Linked DNA regions of Aliamphritea hakodatensis. The protein of the gene in region 2 binds, or shares a complex with, the protein of the main gene of each other region. Links are inferred from orthologs where the notes say so. Each region holds a gene or a part of one and is shown on either strand. Other genes may lie near its edges. The genes, in order: groL and metK.

The links.
Region 1: the proteins of metK (region 2) and groL are in contact, whole or in part, in a cryo-EM structure (PDB 8P4O), measured with the Escherichia coli proteins. The link is inferred for Aliamphritea hakodatensis from one-to-one orthologs.

The regions. Positions count from the first base shown.
Region 1 is NZ_AP025281.1:1,318,457-1,326,112, reverse strand. What follows is about bases 2,239-5,171. They hold groL (chaperonin GroEL), read right to left. Parts: upstream 4,564-5,171; coding sequence 2,914-4,563; downstream 2,239-2,913. Other genes in these bases: PCI15_RS06035 (FxsA family protein), read right to left, coding at 5,158-5,171; PCI15_RS06040 (co-chaperone GroES), read right to left, coding at 4,624-4,917; PCI15_RS06050 (hypothetical protein), read right to left, coding at 2,631-2,831. Outside these bases: PCI15_RS06070 (hypothetical protein), read right to left, coding at 1-212; PCI15_RS06065 (hypothetical protein), read right to left, coding at 205-411; PCI15_RS06060 (hypothetical protein), read right to left, coding at 442-1,005; PCI15_RS06055 (hypothetical protein), read right to left, coding at 1,009-1,323; more of PCI15_RS06035, read right to left, coding at 5,172-5,643; PCI15_RS06030 (SDR family oxidoreductase), read left to right, coding at 6,040-6,801; PCI15_RS06025 (2-hydroxyacid dehydrogenase), read right to left, coding at 6,865-7,656.
Region 2 is NZ_AP025281.1:4,841,090-4,848,603, reverse strand. The notes cover bases 1,656-4,446. They hold metK (methionine adenosyltransferase), read right to left. Parts: upstream 3,751-4,446; coding sequence 2,560-3,750; downstream 1,656-2,559. Other genes in these bases: tkt (transketolase), read left to right, coding at 4,104-4,446; PCI15_RS21975 (16S rRNA (uracil(1498)-N(3))-methyltransferase), read right to left, coding at 1,686-2,423. Outside these bases: PCI15_RS21985 (energy transducer TonB), read right to left, coding at 1-532; gshB (glutathione synthase), read right to left, coding at 583-1,542; more of tkt, read left to right, coding at 4,447-6,098; PCI15_RS21960 (glyceraldehyde 3-phosphate dehydrogenase NAD-binding domain-containing protein), read left to right, coding at 6,159-7,193; PCI15_RS21955 (phosphoglycerate kinase), read left to right, coding at 7,215-7,514. UniProt on the Escherichia coli protein: Catalyzes the formation of S-adenosylmethionine (AdoMet) from methionine and ATP.

The DNA.
Region 1 (7,656 bases), 3.5 Mb from region 2 along the record:
CCTCTGAACCCTCTTGAGCCTCTGGAACGCTTGGTTACATATAAATAACCGGATGTTTTTTCCAACTGACTGAACGGCAATATTTCATCGTTCAGCGCCCAATATCTAATTTTCATATCAATCATGAGCACAAAAATTAGAGGTAAAAAGAAGAACGACATTCTCAAACAGTCAGCATATAGACCACGCTTCAGTTTTACCTGCTTAGCCATGGTTTATGCCCTGTTGACGATTGATATGGGCAAACGCTTTCACCACATGTACCAACGCAGACACTGCTAACTTACACGTGTCACCTTCAACATATGCCTCATCCGCAGCATTTGCTGACGCGACAAAACCCGCCTGATCCACCGATTCGCTTAGCAATTCACGTGATTGCTTCCCTGCTTTAATAACCTGTGTAAACATAAATCAAAACTCCCTTTCGATTCATTTCAGTTACATCAGCCCGTGCCTTCGTTTAAAGGCACGGTGCATAAAATACCCCATCACAATCACCAGCACAGCAAAGCCGTACCAGCCAAGGGCCGGGTACTCTTCCTCTAAATACGCTTCTTTATACCGTTCTAAGGACGATTTATAACGCACTCCAGGATAATCCAAAGTACCGTCATCTTTATATACATCCATATGTAATACATATTTCTGGTCATTTAACCGGGCCAGAAGATTAGCTGAGCGTTGCCAGTAAACATCTACCTTTCGGCCTTCTTTGCTCTCAGGGATCCAGCTTGTAACAACCCGAAAACAACAGGTTTTTCCATGTTCTGAACGAACACCGATCTGGGTTCCTCTGAACCCTCTTGAGCCTCTGGAACGCTTGGTTACATATAAATAACCGGATGTTTTTTCCAACTGGCTGAACGGCAATATTTCATCGTTCAGTGACCAATAGCGACGCCCCATGTCCGAAATAAGAACAAATATCAAAGGGAAAAGAAAAAATGACATTCTCATACAGTCAGCATATAGACCACGCTTAAGTTTTACCTGCTTAGCCATGGTTTATGCCCTGTTTATGATTAATGCTTGCAAGTACTCTTCGTGACAAAAACCAGTTTCATCCCGAGCTTTATAACCGTTGCCACCAACAATACTTTCGCCTGATGCAATAGGAACTTTATTAGCAATCTGCCCCAATGTTCCTGCTGCAACTAATAAATTTGCAGCAACTTTATCTGGCCGACCCTCTGAGTAAGAATCAACACTCCCCTTAACTGAGCCAGTGAATCCAACAACATTTGCAGACGTGTGTGCCTGTGCAGACAATGCCATCAATAACAGGCCTGCTAAAAAAGCGTTACCATGCTTAGCTTTCATATACTCACTCCCTTGGGTATATGCATAATCTGACGGTCATTTCTACTGACCTTGCGAAACCACAGCTTCCTATGCCGAACAACGCAGACAAAACACCTGGCAACCTCCGGCATAAACACCCGGCAGGTACACCAGCGCAGATCAGAACCTGCCTTACATTTCCGGATAGCCCCCCGGAAACAATGGATTGTGATGCGCGAATGCCGGTTAATACTCTGTGACGCACCATCCTGTCTGTTCAAACACGCAACAGCACTCCACTCAGCTTCAATTGCGCATTGTTCAAAACATAAACAGATTGCTGAATGAAGATATAGGAATAAATCCTAATTTACGCTGGTAGGAATATAAAACGGGCCACATAAAAAAGCCCGTAAAGCTAAGCTTTACGGGCTTCCTGAAACACTGTGTGCTTCGGTAGAACGGGGGCTCGATGATGTTAAGTAAGGAGCAGCCATTACTCCCCCCCCGCTCCCAAGAACCGTACGTGCGTGTTTTCCCCGTATACGGCTTCAAGTCTTTATAAACTCTTTGAATTAAGAGTCGGCGGTGAAAAGTACAACTTCCTACTCGATTAAAAGCGGCGGGGGTATCCCCCCGCCTATGGTCGTTACTTATTTCGAGACCACCACACCTGAAGAAAGACACTGAGTGCCATTAACGTTGGTGCAACTTCAAAAACTACCGTAACAGTCAGATCAAAATTCATCGGCCAATGCCTCAATTTATCGATCTGGGCGCCCAGATTAATAGAAACCTGGATTTATATACCGCTTAAGCCAGAGCGGTCGCATCAGGGTATTACTAGTATCCCCCTCAACATCGGACAATATCCATACACAACCCACTCCGTCCGGCCAACGTTGCTGGCGGGCCGTTGCTGCTGTTGCAGAAGTAAGCTGTATCTTTCCAAAGTCCTTTAGCCCCTCTCCCGAGAGACAATTCAGGGCTGGATGGGCCCTGAAAACCGAGTTTAATTTATTTGAGTTTATATATTGGGCAAGCAACCCAATTTTCAACCCTTTCTAGTAAAAACACTTAAAACCCATACTTAATTGTGTAACATTCAATGACAGCTGGGATGCTACAATACAAAGTTACCCAGCTTGTCACTACTGCCCATCTTTCGAAGCTTTATATGGTGGATGTTCTACCCAGTCTCAAACGTGATGTACTGATTGCACATCGGGCAGCGTTTCTACTGACGTTTCCAAAGCGCGTAGGTTTTCCGTTTGCTCTGTTCTGAATTTCTCCACTTATATTCAAGACGTTACTCAAAGTAAGTTTCAAAGCTCGGGTCAAACAGATTAGCTTCCGCTTTGATCTTGGTATGCCGCTTTATCGGCATGTCCATTGCGTATAGCAATGTAGCGTGTTTGCCGCTGGGATAAACTGCAGATAAAGAGCACTTTCGTTTTCCAACGGCAGGGAAATATTTCTTTTTTACCCAGCACTTTCGAGAGGTTATCTTTTCCTCTTATATTACGGCCTTCTTTTAAGGTATCCATAAAAAATCCCCGGGGTCCTTACAGACGCCGGGGATTCTTCAGCGAACCGGCTGATTAACAGCCGGCAGATGCCGGGGGATGATTACATCATGCCGCCCATGCCACCCATGCCGCCCATGCCGCCCATGTCAGGCATAGCAGGTGCGCCGCCTTCAGCAGGTGCATCAGCGATCATCGCTTCAGTGGTGATCATCAGACCCGCAACAGACGCTGCCGCCTGCAGTGCAGAACGGGTAACTTTAGCCGGATCCAGGATACCCATTTCCAGCATGTCGCCGTATTCACCGGAAGCCGCGTTGTAACCGAAGTTACCTTCACCCTTCTCACGGATGTTAGAAACGATAACAGAACCTTCTGCACCGGCGTTTCCAACGATCTGACGCAGTGGCGCTTCCAGTGCACGGAAAGCCAGTTCCACACCGACGCTCTGATCGTGGTTGTCACCTTTCAGTTCACCAACCTTGTCCATTGCACGGATCAGGGCAACACCACCACCAGGGATAACGCCTTCTTCTACCGCAGCGCGGGTTGCATGCAGAGCATCTTCAACGCGGGCTTTCTTTTCTTTCATTTCTACTTCAGTCGCAGCACCAACCTTGATGACAGCAACACCGCCAGCCAGCTTAGCAACACGCTCCTGCAGCTTTTCACGGTCGTAGTCAGAAGAGGTTTCTTCCATCTGCGCACGGATCTGCTGAACACGGCTTTCAATCGCAGCAGCCTGGCCAACACCGTCAACGATGGTAGTGTTTTCTTTAGTGATAGAAACACGCTTCGCCTGGCCCAGCTGCTCCAGAGAAGCACCTTCCAGGTTCAGACCCACTTCTTCTGAAATCACAGTACCACCGGTCAGGATAGCGATGTCTTCCAGCATTGCCTTACGACGGTCACCGAAACCAGGCGCCTTAACAGCAGCAACCTTAACGATACCGCGCATGTTGTTAACAACCAGAGTTGCCAGCGCTTCGCCTTCAACGTCTTCAGCAATGATCAGCAGCGGACGGGAAGACTTGGCAACCTGTTCCAGGATTGGCAGCAGATCACGGATGTTAGAGATCTTTTTGTCAACGATCAGCATGAACGGGTTTTCCAGATCAACACTCATGCTGTCCTGGTTGTTGATGAAGTAAGGAGACAGGTAGCCGCGGTCGAACTGCATACCTTCTACTACGTCCAGTTCGTTTTCCAGACCGGTACCTTCTTCAACGGTGATAACACCTTCTTTACCGACACGCTCCATTGCTTCAGCAATGATGTCACCAACCTGAGAGTCAGCGTTCGCAGAGATAGTACCTACCTGAGCGATAGACTTAGTATCTGCACATGGCACAGCCATCGCCTGCAGCTGTTCAACAACCGCAGCAGCTGCTTTATCGATACCGCGCTTCAGATCCATAGGGTTCATGCCGGCAGCAACAGACTTCAGGCCTTCGTTAACAATCGCCTGCGCCAGAACAGTTGCAGTTGTAGTACCGTCACCGGCTACGTCGTTGGCCTGGGAAGCAACTTCCTTAACCATCTGAGCACCCATGTTTTCGAACTTGTCGCTCAGTTCGATTTCTTTAGCAACAGATACACCGTCTTTAGTGACAGTTGGCGCACCGAATGCTTTATCCAGTACAACGTTACGGCCTTTAGGGCCCAGTGTAGTTTTAACTGCGTCTGCCAGAATGTTTACACCAGCCAGCATGCGCTGACGCGCGTCATTACCAAATAATACGTCTTTAGCCATTTTGAAAATCCTGTATTCAATTCAAATAGATTGAAAAATTCTTACCGGGGCTGGCAGCAATTACGCTTCCAGAACACCAAAAATTTCGCTTTCGCTCATTACCAGCAGTTCTTCACCGTCAACTTTAACAACGTTAGAACCGGCGTACTGACCGAAAATAACCTGATCACCAACCTGAACGGTTAAAGCCTGAACTTCACCGGAGTTAGTTACACGGCCGTTACCAACAGCAACTACTTCACCCTGGTTAGGCTTTTCAGTTGCAGAACCTGGCAGAACAATACCGGAAGCAGTAGTTGCTTCTTCTTCTTTACGGCGAACAACAACACGGTCGTGTAGTGGACGAATTTTCATTGAATATCTCTCCTGATCCTTGTGATCAAAAAAAGTCGTTTATAGTTATTAAACCGCTCTTTTAGCTCTGAAGCCTTTGAAAAATAATAACTTCAGACCGAAGCAGAGCATGTTTTACATGTTTACAAAGTGATCTTCTGTATCACCTAATAAATGATGATGTTTAGCTAGATGGGGCCGGCAAAACGGTTTTCAACACTTATCATTAAAAAAAGTGTGATTTTTTCAGTAAACCCGGATTCAGTCTTCCCGGCGGTACTCGCCGTCGATCACATCGCCCTTATGCAGAGTAGACGAATCACGGGGATCGCGGGGATCTGCCTGGTGAAAGTCTCCCGGGCCGGCATGATGATGAAACCCCTGCGCCGGATTAATCAGGGTGACTTTACTTAATACCAGATCGGCAAAACGCTGGCGGGTAAACGGAATCAGACACAGGAAACCGATAACATCTGTCACAAATCCGGGGGTCAGTAGCAGTGCGCCGCCGACGGCCAGCACAATCCCTTCAACCATTTCACGACCCGGCATCTCACCGGTAGCCATTCTGCCCTGAGCGCGGCGCAGGGTTGAGAACCCCTGGTAGCGCAGCATGTTCACGCCAATAAACGCAGACAAGAGCACCAGACCAACTGTATTCCAGGCACCGATCGCCTGCCCGACATTGATCAGCAGGGTAATTTCAATAATCGGTACTATGATGAACAACAAAAATAAAAAGCGCATAACAAAAACCTGTCAGAAAACTCAATGTTGAGACTGCCTGTAGTTTACACCGGCAAACCCGGTTTAGTCCCGTGATTCAGGCTACTATGATTGTTCATATTTCGCGACCATTCCGTCCTGAACGGGTTACCCTGCCTGCACCTGAACAAAACCGACAAACCTGCAGCATAAAATATGCTGTCAGTACGTTATATTTTTTGCGCCGCGCAACAAACCCGACAAAAAGCACTATCAACAAACAACAACAATAATCATAACTAATTGATATAAAATAGATTTATAAATTTAATCAAGGAAGGCATGGACTTTTACGCATTTGCGGTATAACTTTTAGAAAACTTTGTTGCACTGCACATATAAAAACAAAAACACAACATCATTTAAGGTAGTCCGCAGATGGAATTAAAAGATAAAGTCATTGTTATCACCGGAGGCGGCCGAGGCCTTGGCCGCGCCATGGCACTTCAGGTTGCAGCAAAAGGTGCCAGACTTGCACTGGTTGACCTTGATCAGCAAGGTCTGGATGAAACCATCGGCCTGTGCATGGAACTGGGTACTGAAGCCCGGGGTTACATTGCTAATATCGCCGAAGAAGACGCCGTTACCGAACTGTTTGATGACATTGCGCAGGATTTTGGCGCCATTCACGGTCTGGTCAACAATGCCGGTATCACCCGCGACGGGCTGTTCATTAAAGTGAAAGACGGTAAAGTCGTCAGCAAAATGAGCCTGGATAACTGGAATCTGGTCATGGATGTCAACCTGACCGGTACCTTCCTGTGTGGCCGTGAAGCGGCTGTTAAGATGATCGAACTTGGCTGTGAAGGCTGCATCATCAACATTTCTTCCATTTCCCGCAATGGCAACATGGGCCAGACCAACTACACGGCGACGAAAGCCGGCGTACAGGCAATGGCGGTTACCTGGGCGAAAGAGCTTGCCCGCTACAACATCCGGGCAGCGTCAATTGCACCCGGTTATATCGGTACCGAGATGGTAATGAGCATGAAACCGGAAGCACTGGAAAAAATTGCTGCCGGCATTCCTGCCAAACGCCTGGGTAAGCCGGAAGAAATCGCCAGCACTGTCGCCTTTATTCTGGAAAACGATTACATCAACGGCCGCTGCATTGAGGTCGATGGCGCACTGCGCATCTGATCCGCTCTTCTGCTCAGACAAAAAAGCCAGCTATACGCTGGCTTTTTCTGTAAGAAATCCGGGTTAATACCCCAGCGTACGGTCAACGGCTTTCACCGGCAGCCCCAGCCCGATGGCATGGATATACTCTTTTGCCTGCTCAATCGCATCCCTGATGGATGTCGGCGCCGCGATGTGTGGCGTGATAATGACATTATCCATCGACCACAGTGGAGAATCCTGTGACAGAGGTTCGTACTCAAAGACATCCAGCATTGCCCCCCGCAGACGCTGCTTACGCAGCGAATCTATCAGGGCCGGGGAATCAACCACTTCTCCCCTGCCGACGTTAATCACAACCGCCTCCGGTAACAACTGTTCCAGCACCGGGCCGTTTACCAGCCCCTGAGTATGGGGGCTTGAAGGCAACAGGTTTACGAGTACCCGGGTGCCCCGTAAAAATGCAGACAAAGCATCCTGCCCGGTAAAACTTTCCACCCCGGCAACCACTTTTTCTGTGCGGCTCCAGCCCCGCACGATATAGCCATCATCGGACAGTCGCCGGGCAACCTGAGAACCAATCGCTCCCATGCCCAGAATGCCCACAGGCCAGTTACTGCGGGCATCAATTTTTTCCGGCTGCCAGACACTGCGGCGCTGCTGGCGCTGATAGGCATCAAAGTCCCGGCTGAAATGCAGTAAGCCGTACCGCACGTAATCGGTCATCCAGGTGGCCATACCGGCGTCCCGTAATTTCAGCACCGGCACACCTTCCGGCAGCCCCGGTAACGCCAGTAACTTATCCACACCGGCACCGAGATTAATGATGGCTTTAAGCTGGGTATGACGTTCAAACAGCGCCTGCGGTGGCTGCCA
Region 2 (7,514 bases):
GGGTCAGGATCGTGTCGGTATTACCGGGCACGGATGCTGAGGACTTTTTCTGCTGTTGTTTCGCCTGACTTTGTGGTGCCGCCTGTTGCTGCTGTCTGGCCAGAGTGGTGATTACTTCGTGCTGGCTGTTGCTCTGTTGCTGTTGGCTGATGCCGTCTATTTCAGCCAGCGCGGTGTCAATCGCCGACATTTCGTCAGGTGTCAGTTGGCGGTTATCCACGGCCAGACGGGAGCTGACGTCCTGTATATCATCTGCCTGAAATTCAGCCTTTTCCCGGGTAGTGGGTAATTGCTTTTCTTCCAACTGACCGCTGCCTGCCTGATTATTCTGAGCGATAAAGTCCGCATCTTCCGGTGCGTCTTCGCTGTTGAAGTTGGCCAGGGTGACTTCCAGTGTCTGCGGGATTTCACTGACGTCCGGCAGTGAGAAACTGATGCCAAGAATCGCGACGGCATGAATGGCGACTGCCATGAATATTGTGAAGCCAAGACGGTCACCGGAGGAGACAGGGGATTGCAGAGCATTGCTCATAGGCTGTGCTCTGCCGGTTGCGGGTGGGGGAAGACCGGCATCAGGTGACCTTATTTCCGGGCAGCCAGTTTAGCTTCGACGACGTCCATCAGTTGCATACCGATATCCAGACCAAACTGTTCGTCCAGTTCGCGGATACATGTTGGACTGGTCACGTTTACTTCGGTCAGGTAGTCACCAATAACATCGAGACCGGCAAACAGAATACCCTGTTCTTTCAGGGTGGGGCCTACTTGTTTTGCGATCCACAGTTCCCGTTCTGTCAGGGCCCGGCCTACGCCAACACCGCCGGCAGCCAGGTTACCGCGCACTTCTCCGCCGGTGGGGATCCGGGACAGACCATAGGGAACCGGTTCGCCGTCGACCAGCAGAATACGCTTATCGCCATCGACAATTTCCGGCAGATATTTCTGCGCCATGATGGTTTCTGTGCCGAATTTGGTCAGGGTTTCGATAATGACCCCCAGGTTGACCCCTTCTTCCTGAATGCGGAAGATTGAGGTACCGCCCATGCCGTCCAGCGGTTTGAAAATAACGTCTTTGTATTCGGCATGGAATTCACGTAACAGGTCATCCCGGCGGGTCACCAGTACCGGCGGGCAGCACTCCGGGAAGTGTGTCGCGAAGATTTTTTCGTTGTAATCACGCAGCGCCTGTGGCCGGTTGACCATCAGTGTGTCGCCGGCGGCTGCAGCGATTTCCAGCAAGTGGGTGGTGTAAATAAATTCGTTATCGAACGGCGGGTCTTTGCGCATCAGAACGGCGTCCAGAGCAGAGACTTCCTGAATCTGATATTCACCGCGCTGGAAAAAGTTATCCGGGTCCATGGCGACGGTCATCGGGGCCATTCTGGCCAGCACCTTGCCGTCCCGCAGGTACAGATCCTGCTGTTCCATGTACCAGATTTCCCAGCCTTTACGCTGCGCTGCCCAGAGCATGGCCAGAGAACTGTCTTTTTTAAAGCTGATGTCCTCAATAGGGTCCATCACGATGCCGATTTTAATAGTCATTCGATAACCTGGTAGTTGGTGAGCCGCAGGTGGCCGGAGTAACACGCGTCATTCCGGTGTGGCTGGATACGTTATTGCAGAGTTTACTTGGCTACAGGTGACTGTGCCATACAGAGTTATAGAAAACATCTGTCACTCTGGGTTCAGAATTTATTGCCCAAATCGCCCCACAGGAACTGCAGCACAGATAATGCTGCTACCGGTGCGGTTTCGGTGCGAAATACCCGGGGGCCGAATGCGACGGGTTTGAATCCGGCTGCCAGCGCCTGTTCTACCTCTGCTTCGCTGAGGCCGCCTTCCGGGCCGACGAGCAGGGCAACTGAGCCCGGTGGCTGCAGGGTTTCCAGTGGCTGTTCTGTATGGTGATGCAGTACCAGTTTCAGATTGGCCTCTGCATTGTTGATCCAGTCGCTGAGAGTTTGCGGTGCCTCAATAGCCGGTATATCACAGCGCAGGCTCTGTTCGCAGGCGCTGATCGCAATTTGCTGCCAGTGGCGCAGGCGTTTGTCCTGACGTTCATTGTTGAGTTTGACTTCACAGCGTTCCGAAAATAGCGGTGTCATGCCGGTCATGCCCAGTTCTGTGGCTTTCTGAATGGCATAGTCCATCCGTTCACCCCGGGACAGGCTCTGGCCGATCTGAATATTCAGGGGAGAAATACGGGCAGGCTGACTGACGGATTCGATCCGGGCGCTGACTTTACGTTTGGCAACGTCGCTCAGACGGGCGTGATATTCATTACCATCGCCGTTGAACAGGGTGAGCTGATCATCCGGTCGCATACGCAGTGCGCGGGCGACATGCTGTACAACCGCATCGCTGAGCTGAACCTCCTGGCCGTCTGTCAGGGGCTGATCTTCGTAAAAACGGGGGATTCTCATGGCGGTTTCTGGCCTGATCTGTCGGTGATTATCGGTGACGGGAATAATAGCGGGTTTGGCAGGCGAAAAAAAAGCATCTGCTGAGGGCAGATGCTTTTTTATGTGCTTATCAAGCGTGTCTGGCTGTCAGCGGTTATTACAGACCGGCGTCGGCGCGCAGCGCGTCAGCTTTATCGGTTTTTTCCCAGCTGTACGCGGTAAATGTTTCGTCTTTTACCGTCATTTCAAACGGGTTCTTACCGAAGTGACCGTAGGCCGCTGTCTGACGGTACATCGGATGCAGCAGGTCCAGCATACGGGTAATGGCATGCGGGCGCAGATCGAAGTGCTGGCGTACCAGTTCGATGATCTTTTCGTCACTGATCTTGCCGGTGCCGAAGGTGTTAATTGAAACTGAAGTTGGCTCAGCAACGCCGATGGCGTAAGACACCTGAATTTCACACTTGTCTGCCAGGCCGGCAGCAACGATGTTCTTGGCAACGTAACGGCCGGCGTACGCGGCTGAACGGTCTACTTTTGACGGGTCCTTACCGGAGAATGCGCCACCACCGTGACGGGCCATGCCGCCGTAGGTATCAACGATAATCTTACGGCCGGTCAGACCGCAGTCGCCTACCGGGCCACCAATCACGAATTTACCGGTCGGGTTGATGTGGAACTTGGTGCTGGCATCAATCCATTCTGCCGGCAGGGTGTGCTTGATGATCAGTTCCATCACCGCTTCCTGCAGATCAGCCATTGAGATATCCGGGTCGTGCTGGGTAGACAGAACCACCGCATCAATGCCGGAAGGCTGGCCGTTTTCATAACGGAAGGTTACCTGGCTCTTGGCGTCCGGACGTAACCATGGCAGTAAGCCTGACTTGCGGGCTTCAGCCTGACGCTCAACCAGACGGTGTGCGTAGCAGATTGGTGCTGGCATCAGCACGTCGGTTTCGTTGCTGGCATAACCAAACATCAGGCCCTGGTCACCGGCGCCCTGATCTTCAGGCTTGGAGCGGTCCACGCCCTGCGCGATGTCTACGGACTGCTTACCGATGATGTTCATCACACCACAGGTGTTGCCGTCGAAGCCTACTTCAGATGAAGTGTAACCGATGTCGTTGATGACACCGCGTACCAGGTCTTCCAGATCAACCCAGGCAGAAGTGCTGACTTCACCGGAGACAATTGCTACACCGGTTTTAACCAGTGTTTCACAGGCAACCCGGGCGTATTTGTCTTCGGCAATAATGGCATCCAGTACCGCATCGGAAATCTGATCGGCAATTTTATCCGGGTGACCTTCAGAGACGGATTCAGAGGTAAACAGGCTATATTCGCTCATGGCGTTCAGGAGTCCTCAAAACTTTTAAGTTCCCCGGCATGTACCTGGCTTATGGCTGGGCGGTGGGGTCGCTGACTCTGTGGGGGTCTGACCATCGGGGATGAGATAAATAAATTGGCGGATAGTTTAATGATCTTGTGGCCCGAATGCATGGGGAATATCTCTGTTTGAGAGGTTTTTTTCGCAATTCATCATGAATTTGGCTCAATTTTATGAATTTTACTCGAAATAGGTTTGAAGCTGCCTGCCGGTTGAGCGAAAATACCGCCACTTTTGTTGACGTCGCCTGTGGTGGCATCAGTGTATTTCAAATATTTCAACCTCAACTAGGGTTTCAACCCCGGAGTGAATGAATGTCCTCGCGTAGAGAACTGGCGAATGCAATCCGTGCACTGAGCATGGATGCTGTACAGCAAGCTAAATCTGGCCACCCTGGTGCGCCAATGGGTATGGCAGATATCGCCGAAGTACTGTGGAATGATTTCATGGTACACAATCCGTCCAACCCGCACTGGATGGATCGCGACCGTTTCGTCCTGTCTAATGGTCATGGCTCCATGCTGATTTACAGCCTGTTGCACCTGACCGGTTACGACCTTTCTATCGATGACATCAAAAATTTCCGGCAGCTGCATTCTAAAACGGCAGGTCACCCGGAATATGGCTATGCGCCAGGTGTTGAAACCACCACTGGCCCACTGGGTCAGGGCATCACTAATGCGGTAGGTTTTGCGATTGCTGAGAAATCTCTGGCAGCGCAGTTTAACCGTGAAGATCACGAGATCATTGATCACAATACTTATACTTTCCTGGGTGATGGCTGCCTGATGGAAGGTATTTCTCACGAAGCATGCTCACTGGCCGGTACGCTGGGTCTGGGTAAGCTGGTGGCCTTCTACGATGACAACGGCATTTCTATCGACGGTGAAGTTGAAGGTTGGTTCACTGACGATACGCCGAAGCGTTTTGAGTCATACGGCTGGCAGGTTATTCCGAATGTTGACGGCCATGACCACGATCAGATCCGTGCTGCGATTGAAGCTGCGAATGAAAATACTGAACAGCCTACCCTGATCTGCTGCAAGACCATTATCGGTTTCGGTTCTCCAAACAAACAGGGTAAAGAGGATTGCCACGGTGCGCCTCTGGGTGAAGAAGAAATCGCACTGGCCCGTAAAGAACTGGGTTGGGAACACGACTCTTTTGTAATCCCTGAAGATATTTATGCCCAGTGGAGTGCGCTGGAAGCCGGTCAGAATGCTGAAAATGACTGGAACGAAAGCTTTGCTGCGTACAGCAAGGCATATCCGGAGCTGGCCCGTGAACTGATTCGCCGTTACAGCGGTGAACTGCCGGCTGACTTCTCTGCGCAGGCGGATGAAGTTATCCAGCAGCTGCAGGATAAAGGCGAAACCATCGCCAGCCGTAAAGCGTCTCAGAATACACTGAATGCATTTGGTCCGTTACTGCCTGAACTGATGGGCGGCTCTGCTGACCTGGCCGGTTCCAACCTGACTCTGTGGTCTGGCTGTAAAGGCGTGACCAAAGATGATGCATCCGGTAACTACCTGTTCTACGGCGTACGTGAATTCGGTATGTCTGCCATCATGAACGGTATCGCCCTGCACGGCGGTTTCATTCCTTACGGCGCGACTTTCCTGGTCTTCATGGAATATGCCCGTAATGCGCTGCGTATGGCGGCACTGATGAAGCAGCGTGCTATCCACGTTTACACGCACGATTCTATCGGTCTGGGTGAAGACGGTCCGACGCACCAGCCAATCGAACAGATTGCTAACCTGCGTCATACCCCGAATATGAGCACCTGGCGTCCGTGTGATGCGGTTGAGTCTGCGGTGGCATGGAAGTCTGCACTGGAGCGTAACGACGGTCCTACAGCTATGATCTTCTCCCGTCAGAATCTGCCTCATCAGGCCCGTTCTGCTGAACAGCTGGCGAATGTGGCACGGGGTGGTTACATCCTGCGTGACACTCAGGGTACCCCTGATGCGATTCTGATCGCGACCGGTTCTGAAGTGGGTCTGGCGATGGATGCAGCGGCTGCACTGGAAGCTGAAGGTAAGCAGGTACGCGTTGTATCTATGCCTGCCACTGATGTCTTTGATAAGCAGGATGCAGCATACCGTGAAGCGGTTCTGCCGGCAGCGGTTTCAGCCCGTGTTGCGGTTGAAGCGGCACAGGCCGATTACTGGTACAAGTATGTAGGTCTGAACGGCGCGATCGTCGGTATGACCAGCTTTGGTGAGTCTGCCCCTGCAGGCGAGCTGTTCAAGCTGTTCGGCTTCACTGTCGAAAATGTAGTTGAGAAAGTTAAGTCAGTACTTTAATTACTGACACGATAACGGCCGGTCTTTTGACTGGCCGTTTTTGATTATGGCGGGCTGTTAATGACATACAGAGTGGCAATCAATGGTTACGGGCGCATCGGTCAGAGTGTGCTGCGGGCAATTTATGAGTCCGGCTACCGTGATCAGTTGCATGTGGTTGCGCTGAATGAATTATCAGATATTGAGACCGTCTGTTATCTGACCCGTTATGATACGACCCACGGGCGCTTCCCGGCGCCGGTGGATCATGATGGTGAGAACCTGCTGATCAATGGCGATGCTATCCGGGTGCTGAACGAGCCTGAACCGGAAGGCTTGCCCTGGCGGGAAATGGATATTGACCTGGTGCTGGAATGTTCCGGTGCCTTCAGTGACCGCGCTACCGCACAACGGCACGTGGACAGCGGCGCAGCCCGTTTGCTGTTTTCCCAGCCGGCCCAGGCCGATGTTGATGCCACCATTGTATATGGTTTCAATGACCATCTGTTGCAGGCTGACCAGCGTGTCGTGGCGGCGGGTTCCTGCACCACGAACTGTATTGTACCGCTGCTGGATTTGCTGGACCGTGAGCTGGGGATAGAAAGCGGTGTGACCACCACTGTTCACTCGGCGATGAATGACCAGCCGGTGATCGACAGCTATCACCAGACAGATCTGCGCCTTACCCGCAGTGCGATGCACTCCATTATTCCGGTGGATACCGGGCTGAATAAGGGCATTGAGCGTTTATTACCGCAATTGTCCGGACGTTTTGAGTGTCTGCACCTGCGGGTGCCGACCATTAATGTATCGGTACTGGATATTAGCCTGAATGTCCGTACCGCCACCGATGCACAGCAGATAAATCAACTGCTGCGGGAGGCTTCACAAGGGCCGTTGCAAGGGTTGCTGGGGTATACCGAAGAACCCCACGCCTCGGTGGATTTTAACCGGGATCCCCGTTCAGCGATTGTTGACGGAACCCAGACCCGGGTCAGCGGCGGCTCACTGGTGAAGCTGCTGTGCTGGTTTGATAATGAATGGGGCTTTGCCAACCGCATGCTGGATGTGGCAAAGGCCTGGCTGGCGTGTCGTCCCGAGTCGGATGACCGCTGAAAAAAGTTGATAGGAAGCCTTATGAGCGTACTGAAAATGACTGATCTGGAACTGCGCGGTAAGCGGGTTCTGATTCGTGAAGACTTAAACGTGCCGGTTAAAGACGGCAAGGTGACCAGCGATGCCCGTATCCGTGCATCTCTGCCAACAATTCAGCACGCACTTGAAGCGGGCGCGAAAGTGATGCTGATGTCGCACCTGGGCCGTCCGACTGAAGGTGAGTTTGACGAGGCCAGCTCGCTGGCGCCGGTTGCCGCGCATTTGTCTGAGCTGTTATCCCGTGAAGTACCGCTGGTCCGTGACTGGCTGGAAGGCGGTTTT